DNA from 3 places in the Nocardiopsis coralliicola genome. Region 2 is predicted to be linked to each of the others. Evidence: riboswitches for the same ligand, from Rfam matches in the RefSeq annotation. Region 2 holds a riboswitch; each other region holds the start of a gene.
What was found. Region 2 has a riboswitch for cobalamin ahead of ACYVGT_RS06335 (nitrite reductase). Riboswitches for the same ligand answer to the same signal wherever they lie in the genome.
Positions count from the first base shown of each region.

Region 1 (3,266 bases), on a different contig from region 2:
CTTCGCGGTGGTGGTGAACCCGCCCAGCCGCTCGGCGAAGTACTGCACCATGTCGTTGCGCTCCGGCTCACCGTGCACGAGCACGTCCAGGCCGATGTCCTCCTGCAGTGCGATCACCGAGTCGATCTCGGCGCGCATCCGCGCCTCGTACTCGGCGCCGGTGATGCTCCCGGCACGGTGCTCGGCGCGGGCCTTGCGGATGTCCTCGGTCTGCGGGAAGGAGCCGATGGTGGTGGTGGGCAGCGGCGGCAGTCCCGCGCCCCGGGCGCCGCGCCGCTCCTCGGCGCGCCCGGTGCCGCTGCCGAGCGCCGCCAGGCGCGCGCGGACCCGCGGGTCGCGGAAGCCCGCCGGCTCCGGCAGCGGCTCCCGGGCCCTGGCCAGGTCGCCGGCGGATCCGCCGCCGTCGAGTGCGCCGGCCAGCAGTGCGACCTCGTCGAGCTTCTGCCGGGCGAACGCCAGCCGGGCCTTGAGGGCCGGGTCGAGGCCGGTCTCGGCCTCGAGGTCCACCGGCACGTGCAGCAGCGAGCAGGAGGTGGACACGTCGACCTCGCGGGCGAGGCCGAGCAGCGGGGTGAGGGTGGCCAGGGCCGCGGCGACGTCGGTCCGCCACACGTTGCGTCCGTCGACGACGCCGGCGACGAGCGCCTTGCCGCCCAGCCCGGAGACGGCGGCCAGCTCGCGCGCCGCCTCCGGCCCGGCCACCAGGTCGAGGCCGATGCGCTCCACCGCGGTGTCCTTCAGGGCCTCCAGTGCGGCGGTGCCGATCGAGCCGAAGTAGGTGGAGACGGTGATCTCGGGACGCGTGCCGAGGGCGCCGAGCGCGGTGTAGGCGCGGCTGAGCTCGGCGGTGCGCCGGCGGCCCTCGTCGGTGGCGAGGATCGGCTCGTCCAGCTGGACCGCCTCCGCGCCGGCGTTGGCGAGCGCGGCCAGCAGCTCGCGGTAGGCGGCGACGAGGCCGTCCAGGAGCGCGAACGGGCTCCAGTCACCGGGAGCGCCGCTGTCCGGCTTGGACAGGGCGAGGAAGGTGAGCGGCCCGACCAGGACCGGGCGGGTAGCAAAGCCCAGCCCGCGCGCCTGGGTGAACTCCGCGATCGGCTTGGTTCCGGCCAGCCGGAACCGGGTCTGCGGGCCGAGTTCCGGGACGAGGTAGTGGTAGTTGGTGTCGAACCACTTCGTCATCTCCAGCGGCGGCACCTCCCCGGTGCCGCGCGCCAGGGTGAAGTAGTGGGCGAGTTCCGCCTCCCGGTCGCCCTCGGGCGCCGGGCCGAACCGCTCGGGGACGGCGCCGAACAGCAGCGCCGCGTCGAGCATGTGGTCGTAGTAGGAGAAGGTGTTGGACGGGATCGCGCCGATCCCGGCCGCGCGGAAGTCCTCCCATGCGCCGCGCCGGAGGCGGGCGCCGACGGCGTCGAGCTCGGCGGCGCCGATGCGCCCAGCCCAGTACGACTCGCACGCCTTCTTGAGTTCGCGGTCGGGTCCGATCCGCGGATAGCCGTGTGCGGTGGAGACCATTCTGGTGTCGTCTCTCCCTCGTCGATCGACCTGCGGCCGGCCGCCGGAGCGGGGCGCGCGCGAACGACGGGGAGGCCGGTGCCGCCCGGGCGCCGCGAAAGGCGCGGGCGCGGCACACCGCACCGCCCGTCCGCGCACCCTCCCGCGGGGCGCACCGACCTCCGGCGGCGCGGGCGCGCCGCCGGGCGACCGGCAGGTATTCGGACTCACGGGCGGGGCTCCGCCGGGCCCGTCAGGGGCTCGGCGGTGCCGGATCTACCGGCCGTCGCTTCCCAGGCGCCTGGCCCAGTGCTCTTGACGGCTTTCGTTCCCGTTCACCGCTGCGGGGCAGTCCCGGAATCCCACCGGGTTCCCTCTTGCGACACCCACCGGATGTACGGTGCGTGAACCGATCGCGGCTGCAAGTATAGGTGGGTCCGTTTCGGTGTCCAGGGACCGGGCCCGCTTGGCCTTCCCGTCCCAAGGCTTTCCCTCCCCATGACCTCGCTCCCCGGCTTCGCCCCTTCCCCGAGTGCGATGATCCTGCGAGGTCCAGGTTCGTCTACGTGAGGAAGACGATCTCCAGGTGATCCGCTACCGCTCAACCACAGCCCGCCGCACCGCTCTCGGTGCCGCCGCCGTTGCGCTCGCACTCAGCGCCTGCAGTCCCGGCGGCGGCGAGCACGCATCCGGAACCGAGGAGTCCCCGCCGGAGAAGCCCGCCGGCCCCGCCGACGCGATCACCGAGGTGGATCCGGCTACGGTGCCGGGCCTCGGCGAGGAGACCGACTCCGACGACGGCGACGTCAGCATCGACGTGGCCTATCCGAAGGTGCCCGGTGCCGACCCGTTCACCGAACGGCTCAAGGACGTCACCGGTACCGAGGCCGACGACTTCGTCGACGCCAACCCCGGGGCCAAGTCGCTGTCCATCAAGGGCGCGCTGAGCGCTGCCGGCGGCGACGTGCTCGGGGTCCGCTTCGTGCAGGACGAGGAGGACTCCGAGGGGAAGCGCACCTCCTACTCCACCTACTGGTACGACGCCAAGGAGGGCCGCCCGGCCTACGCCAGCGAACTGCTCGCCGGCGACGCCGAGCTGGCCGAGCTGCACAAGGCCGTCGCCAAGCAGCTGGACGAGGACGGGGTCGAGACCGGCGACCTCTACCCCATCGCGCGCATGTACGACTCGCTGGGCTTCACGCCCGGCGGCGACCTGGTCGCCGAATTCGACGACGGCCAGCTGTCCGGCGGCGAGGACGGCGAGCCGGTGCGCGCGGTCGTGCCGCGCAAGGAGGCCGAGCCGCTGCTGTCGGAGTTCGGCGAGCGGGCCCTGTCCGCCTCCACCCAGGTCACCCGCGACTTCCGGTTGGAGGGCGCCGCGGCGCCCAAGGACGGCGGCAAGCCGGCCGCGGTCCCGGGCCAGCCGGGCGCCGAAGACGTCGACTGCTCCGGCGAGAAGGCCAAGTGCCTGGCGCTGACCTTCGACGACGGCCCCGGCGGCCGGACCGGCGACGTGCTCGACGCGTTCGCCGAGCACGATGCGCACGCGACGTTCTTCGTGACCGGCGAGCCGGTGCGCGAGCACCCGACCACGGTGCGCCGCGCCTACGCCGAGGGCCACGAGATCGCCAACCACACCGAGAGCCACCCCGACCTCACCACGCTCGACAAGGGCGGCGTCGAGGAGGAGCTGGCGCCGGTCAGCTCGCTGGTGGCCCGGGAGACCGGGGCGCGCCCGACCCTGATGCGGCCGCCCTACGGCGCGACCGACGGCA
Region 1 is NZ_BAAGXT010000056.1:16,745-20,010, forward strand. It holds gene metE (5-methyltetrahydropteroyltriglutamate--homocysteine S-methyltransferase) at 1-1,512, opposite strand, end outside; cobalamin riboswitch at 1,687-1,920, opposite strand; gene ACYVGT_RS25350 (polysaccharide deacetylase family protein) at 2,078-3,266, shown strand, end outside.
Region 1: it holds a riboswitch for cobalamin, as region 2 does, so the genes downstream of both, metE (5-methyltetrahydropteroyltriglutamate--homocysteine S-methyltransferase) here and ACYVGT_RS06335 (nitrite reductase) in region 2, are expected to answer to the same signal.

Region 2 (3,266 bases):
TACGGCGGTACGCCCCTGGCGGAGAAGCAGGAGGCGGTGAAGAACGATCCGCTGCTGTCCGGCCTGGAGGCCGTCCAGGAAGAGCGCTTCGCCGTACTGCCGCTGACCTCGGCCGTCGTCGGCAACCGGGTCGGCGGCGCCGTCGAGGACGTCGCGGAGCAGCTCCACCCGGAGGCGTTCTGACCGCGACCGCCCGAAGGGGAGCGGGCCCCGCGCCGCGCGGCGGTCCGCCCGCGCGCCGGAGCGGTGCCGCGGCGCGCGGCCGCGTCCCCCTCGGGCTCCTCCTGCCGGTACTGCTCGCGGCGCTCCCGGTCACGGCCACGTTCGGCGTGATCGCGGGCTCGGTCGACGTGTCCTTCGCCGACACCTGGCGCATCGCCGCCCACCAGGCCGCGCCGGGCCTCGTCACCCCCGACTGGCCGGCGGCGCACGAGGCCATCGTCCTCAAGGCCCGCGCGCCGCGGGTGCTGCTCGCGGCGCTGGTGGGAGCGGGGCTGGCCGCGGTCGGCGGCGTGCTGCAGACGCTGGTCCGCAACCCGCTCGCCGACCCGCTGCTGCTCGGCATCTCCTCGGGCGCGACCCTGGGAGCGGTCGCCGTGGTCGTCACCGGCATCAGCGTCTTCGGTGCGCTGACCCTGCCGTTCGCGGCGTTCCTCGGCGCGCTGGCGACGCTCTTCGCCGTGTCCGTGCTGGCGCGCACGCAAGGGCGCATGTCGGTGATGCGGCTGATCCTGGCGGGTGTGGTGGTGGGCCAGGTCTGCCAAGCGGCGGCCAGCCTGGCGATCCTGGCCTCCGGCAACCCGCACATCTCCGCCCAGGTGCAGCGGTGGACGATGGGCGGCCTGGCCGGGACGTCGTGGGCGACGCTGCCGCTCGCCGCGGCCGCGGTCGGACTGGCCCTGCTCGGGGTGGCGGCAGCGGTCCCCGCGCTCAACGTCCTGCAGCTCGGCGAGGAGATCGCCGTCGGGATGGGCCTTCCGGTGCAGCGGTTCCGCGCCCTGATGTTCGTGACGACGTCCCTGGTCACCGGTGTGCTCGTGGCGGTGTGCGGTCCGATCGGGTTCGTCGGGCTGATGATGCCGCACATCGCGCGGCTCCTCGTCGGCTCCGACCACCGGCGCATGCTGCCGGTCGCGGTGCTGCTCGGCGCCCCCTTCATGATCATCGCCGACCTCGCCGCGCGGATGGTTGCCGCGCCGGAGGAGATCCCCGTCGGCATCCTCACTGCCCTGTGCGGCGCGCCGTTCTTCCTCTGGCTCATGCGGCGCGACGCCACCAAGGGGCGGACGATGGGCTGACCTCGCCGGGGCGGCGGCATGCCGAGGTCGGACATCGGCCGCCAAAGCGGGCGAGGTAGCCTCGTCCTGCCAGATGAGCCCCTCCGGCGGAGGGGCGAGGGAACCCGGTGCGATTCCGGGACTGACGCGCAGCGGTGAGGGGGACGGACGAGCAGGCCCGCGGGGTGACCCCGGGCGGCCACTGGAGCGGAGCTCCGGGAAGGCGCTCGATCCGGACGAACCCGAGTCCGAAGACCTCTGGCGCCGGCGGCACCCGCCGCCGCGACCACCCGCGGGCCCCGCGTACGGGCCCCTGATCGCGAAGGATGCGCATGCCTGCGAGGGATGCCTGCGCTGATTCCGCAGCGGAACCGGCGCCTGAGCCGCACTCCGGCGCGCCGAGGAGCGCTGCCCCGGCCGCAGCGGCCGAAGGCGGACCGGTTTCAGCGGCCGCGCAGCGCACCCGGCCCGACCGCTGCCCCGGGGCGCTGCGCCCGTGGGCCGCCGATGACGGCCTCCTGGTCCGGCTGCGGCTGGTCGGCGGGCGCCTCCCGGTCGCGTCCCTCCGGGCGCTCGCCCAGGTGGCCGAAACCCACGGGTCGGGGCGCATCCACCTCACGCTTCGCGCCAACCTCCAGGTGCGCGGACTCCCCGCGGGAGACGGGCCGGGCGCGGCCGTGGCCGCCGGCGCACTGCGGGCGATCGAAGCCACCGGCCTGCTGCCGTCCCGCTCCCACGAGCTGGTCCGCAACATCATGTCCTCCCCGCTCAGCGGCTTCAGCGGCGGACGCGCCGACCTCCGCGCCGCCGCCGCGCAGCTGGACGCCCTGCTCTGCGGAGCGCCGCACCGCGCGCAGCTGCCCGGCCGGTTCCTCTTCGTGCTCGACGACGGCCGCGGCGACCTGCTGGACCGCCCCTGCGACCTCGGCCTCGCGGCACTCGACGGAGACACCGCACAGCTGCGCGTCGGCGACGGCTACGGCCCGGTCGTGCCGCTCGCGGATGCGCCCGGCGAGCTGGTGCGGCTCGTCGACGTGTTCCTGGAGCAGCGCGGCACCGGCGCCGGCGCCGCCTGGCATGCCGCGGAGCTGGCCACACACCTGGCAGCGCCGGCAGCCCCGGATCCGCGCCTGCCCGAGGCGGCGCCGCCGCTGCCGTTCGGCCCCGTGCCCGGCGGCGGGCGCCACGTCGCGGTGCCCGACGGCGGGCTCACCCGCGCCGGCGCCGAATCCGTCGCCGCCGAAGCTGCCGGTGCCGGTGCCGCGTCCGTCGTCGTCACCCCCTGGCGCGGCATCTTCATTCCGGGAGGCCCGCGGTGAGCCGCTGCCCTTTCGGTCAGACCTCCGCCGCGGCCCGTGCCGGAGCCCGGTCCGCCGCCGCCCGCACCGCTGCGCGCCGCCCGGCTCGGTTCGCCGCAGCGGCCGCGCCCGCCCGTCCACAGGGTAGGGGAGCGCAGCTGCTCCGCGCAGTTCCTCCCCGGCGGCGTTCGGAGCCGCCGCGGCCCGGCGGCCGCGGGCCCAGCCCCGGAGCGGGCGCGGGGGAGGCGCCTGCGGCCGTTGCGGCGCGCGGCCGGACCCGGATCCGCATCGGTCCCGCGGGCGGGGGGGCGGTCCCCGGTTATCCACAGGCCTGTGCAGGGCCGCAGCGGGGAAACGGGCGCTTCGTGCACTCTGGTGCCGAAGCAGGCGGCGGTTGGATTGTCGACGTTGGCGGAGGTGTGCGGTGACAGGTCCTGAGGCGAATGCCCGTGCGGGGGAGGTGCGGCGGCCGCGGCGGCGGTACGCCTACGTCGACAGCGGCCCGGCGATCTACGCGGACTCGTTCGCGACGATCCGCAGCGAGGCGCGCCTCGGGCACCTGCCCGCGGACGCCGAGCGGATGGCCGTCCGCATGATCCACGGCACCGGCCAGGTCGACCTCGCCGATGACCTGGTGATCCACCCCCGCCTCGTCGCGGCGGCCCGCACCGCCCTGCGCTCCGGCGCGCCC
Region 2 is NZ_BAAGXT010000005.1:155,096-158,361, forward strand. It holds gene ACYVGT_RS06325 (ABC transporter substrate-binding protein) at 1-183, shown strand, start outside; gene ACYVGT_RS06330 (FecCD family ABC transporter permease) at 294-1,298, shown strand; cobalamin riboswitch at 1,396-1,535, shown strand; gene ACYVGT_RS06335 (nitrite reductase) at 1,610-2,596, shown strand; gene ACYVGT_RS06340 (precorrin-8X methylmutase) at 3,036-3,266, shown strand, end outside.

Region 3 (3,266 bases), on a different contig from region 2:
TCTCGCCGGCCTCCGCGGCCCGCTCGTAGCGGGTGTAGCGGGCGGCGAACTCCGCCCCGTAGAGGTCGTGCAGGTCCGGCACCTCGTCCGGCGAGAACAGCGTCCACTTCGCGTCGGCCTCCACCCGCTGCATGAACAGGTCCGGCACCCAGTTCGCCGTGTTCATGTCATGCGTCCGCCGCCGCTCGTCCCCGGTGTTCTTCCGCAGGTCGAGGAACTCCTCGACGTCGATGTGCCACGTCTCCAGGTACGCGCACACCGCGCCCTTGCGGCGCCCGCCCTGGTTGACCGCCACCGCCGTGTCGTTGGCGACCTTCAGGAACGGGACGACTCCCTGGGACTGGCCGTTGGTGCCGCGGATGCGGGCGCCGATGCCGCGGACGGGGGTCCAGTCGTTGCCGAGGCCGCCGGAGTACTTGGAGAGCAGCGCGTTGTCGGAGATGCCCTTGAAGATGGCGGAGAGGTCGTCGTCGACGGTGGTGAGGAAGCAGGACGACAGCTGGGCGTGGCGGGTGCCGGCGTTGAAGAGGGTGGGGGTGGAGGCCATGAAGTCGAACGAGGAGAGCAGCTCGTAGAACTCGATCGCGCGGCCGTCGCGGTCGTCCTCGTTGAGTGCCAGTCCCATGGCGACGCGCATGAAGAACGCCTGCGGCAGCTCGTAGCGGGTGCCCTCGCTGTGCAGGAAGTAGCGGTCGTAGAGGGTCTGCAGGCCGAGGAAGGTGAACTGCAGGTCGCGCTCGGGGTGCAGGGCGGCACCGAGGCGCTCCAGGTCGAACTTCTGCAGCTCCGGGTCGAGCTGGCCGATCCGGACACCGGCGGCGACGTAGTCCGCCAGGTAGCCGGGGTAGCGCTCGGCCATCGCGGTCTGGCCGGCGCTGTCGGGGAAGCCGGAGACGAAGGACAGGGCTTCCCGGCGCAGCGTGCCGAGCAGGAGTCGGGCGGCGAGGTGGGAGTAGTCGGGGTCGTCTTCGACGTGGCTGCGGGCGGCCATGATCAGGGCGAGTTCGAGCTCGGCGTCGCTGATGCCGGGGAAGAGGCCGCGCTGGGCCTCGGCGATGACCGCATCGGCCGATACGCCGGCCAGCCCGGTACTCGCCTCGCGGACCTCGCTGCCGATCCGCGCGGACGGATCACCGGGTGCGTCCGCGGACGCGCTCGGAATGTCGAGGGTCATGCTCGCTCCAACCACCTAGTCGTCGACCGGAGGGGCCGCGAGCGGGCGCAACGGCGAAGCAGTCCGGACCGTGCGGGCACGGCCGGTTCCCCCGATGCACGACGCCCTCCCTCGAGGCCCCGTACTGCGTGCGCGCGGCGCACACCGATGGCAGGTCTTCGGACTCGCGGGCGTGGGACGGCCGAACCGTCCCGCCTCATCTCCGCCGCTTCCCAGGCGCCGTGCGCCCAGTGCTCTGGCGGATGTCGGAGCGCCGCCGCCACAAGGCGCCGGCGCGGCTTCCCGCTCACCGCTGCGGGGCAGTCCCGGACTCGCACCGGGTTCCCTCTCTCGTCGCTTCCGGGGGGCAGCCCCGGTCGCGAACCATCGGCGCAGCGATACTACATCTTGGGTATCCACTCCGCGAACACCGCAAGATCGTGGATTCTCACCGCGGCGCGGCGGCGTTGGGGATTGCCTCCGGGGCGGCCGGGCGCTAGGCTCCGCGGCGATGACGCGACTCCACATCTTCGACCTGGACGGCACCCTCCTGCACGGCACCACGGCGTCGCTCGAGATCGCCCGCGTCACTGGTACCACCCCGGCCCTCACTGTGCTGGAGCAGCGGTTGGCCGCCGGAGAGATCGATACCCGCGCCTTCTCCGCGGAGCTGTTCGGGATCTGGCGCGGCCTCACCGAGGAGCACGTGGCCGCGGCGTTCACGGCCGGGCCCTTCCTCGACGGCATCGCCGGGGTGTGCGCCGACATCCGCGACCGCGGCGAGCACTCCATGGTCATCACCATGTCGCCGGACTTCTACGCACGCCGCCTCACCGCGTTCGGCTTCGACACGGTCGCCGCGTCGGCCTTTCCCGGTCCGCCGTTCCCGGGGCCGCCGGCCCCGGGGGGCATCCTGCGCCCGGAGGACAAGGTGGACATCGCCGAGCGGTTCCGCCGCGCGGCGGGGATACCGCTCGCGGCGTGCACGGCCTACGGCGACTCGATGTCGGACGCGCCGCTGTTCCGGCACGTCCCCAGCTCGGTCGCGGTGAACGGGGACGACCACGTGGCAGGTCTGGCCACGGCGTCCTATCGGGGCCGCAGCCTCACCGAGGCGTACGCGCTCGGCCGCTCGCTGGCGGCCTAGGGCGCGTGGGGCAGGCGGCGTCCACCGCGAGCGGTACCGCCGGATGCCCCCGTCGCACGACCGGCGGGGAAGGCCAGGCGGGCGCTTTTCCTCCTCGCCTTCCCGGCTGAGGAGAACGCCGCGAGGGCGCGCCCGGGCGAGAAGAGCAGCAGGACAGTGAGCCACCCGACACCCCTGCCCCGGTAGCCGGGGCCGGGTGTCTTCCGGAAGCGGGCGTCCACCGCGTGCGGTGCTGCGGGCGCGCCGGCTCGGCGGGAGCCGGGGTGAATCCGTCGTTCCGCTCGGCCGCCGGTCGAGGACGCCGCAGCGGGGCGCGGGCCAGGGCGCAGCGCGGCCGGGCCTAGTCCAGCATCCGGTCCAGGGCGTCCTCGTCCAGACCCAGGTCGACCCGGATGCGGAAGCGGATCCGCAGCAGCTCCATCAGCAGGTCGTGCACGAACGGGGAGACGTCCTGGTGCCGGAAGCGCTCCACACCGAGCGTCGCCCACTCCTGCGCCGCCGCAAGGTCGCCGTGCGCCTGCAGGGTTTCGGTGATGTGGATGAAGGTGGGCAGGTTCCGCGGGCCCTCCCGGTGCAGCCGCGCCAGCTGCGCCTGCGCGTCGGGGCCGCGGTCGAGTTCGAGCAGCGCGCCGGCGAGGAGGGCGCGCGCGTCGATGATGGTGGTGCCGCCGTCGTCGATCGCCCGCTGGTAGGCGCCCGCCGCCCGCTCGGCCTCCTGGGCCATCTCCCACTGCTCGCCGGCGCGGACGAAGAGTTCGGCGCGGGAGATCTCGGAGTCGGCGTCCACCGCGTTGGCGAGCGCGAGTAGCTCTGCGGCGACCGCGGCGTGATCACCGGACTGCACGGCGCGGAATTCCAGGCGGTCCAGATCGGCCGTCGTCACCCGTGTCACTGCCAGCCTCCCTCGGTCCTCACCGCGCCCCGGCCGCCCGCGCGTCATTCGCGGGCGCGCCCGAGGGCGTCCCA
Region 3 is NZ_BAAGXT010000006.1:3,037-6,302, reverse strand. It holds gene ACYVGT_RS06705 (ribonucleoside-diphosphate reductase subunit alpha) at 1-1,174, opposite strand, end outside; cobalamin riboswitch at 1,307-1,557, opposite strand; gene ACYVGT_RS06700 (HAD family hydrolase) at 1,665-2,300, shown strand; gene ACYVGT_RS06695 (hypothetical protein) at 2,641-3,192, opposite strand; gene ACYVGT_RS06690 (NYN domain-containing protein) at 3,237-3,266, opposite strand, start outside.
Region 3: it holds a riboswitch for cobalamin, as region 2 does, so the genes downstream of both, ACYVGT_RS06705 (ribonucleoside-diphosphate reductase subunit alpha) here and ACYVGT_RS06335 (nitrite reductase) in region 2, are expected to answer to the same signal.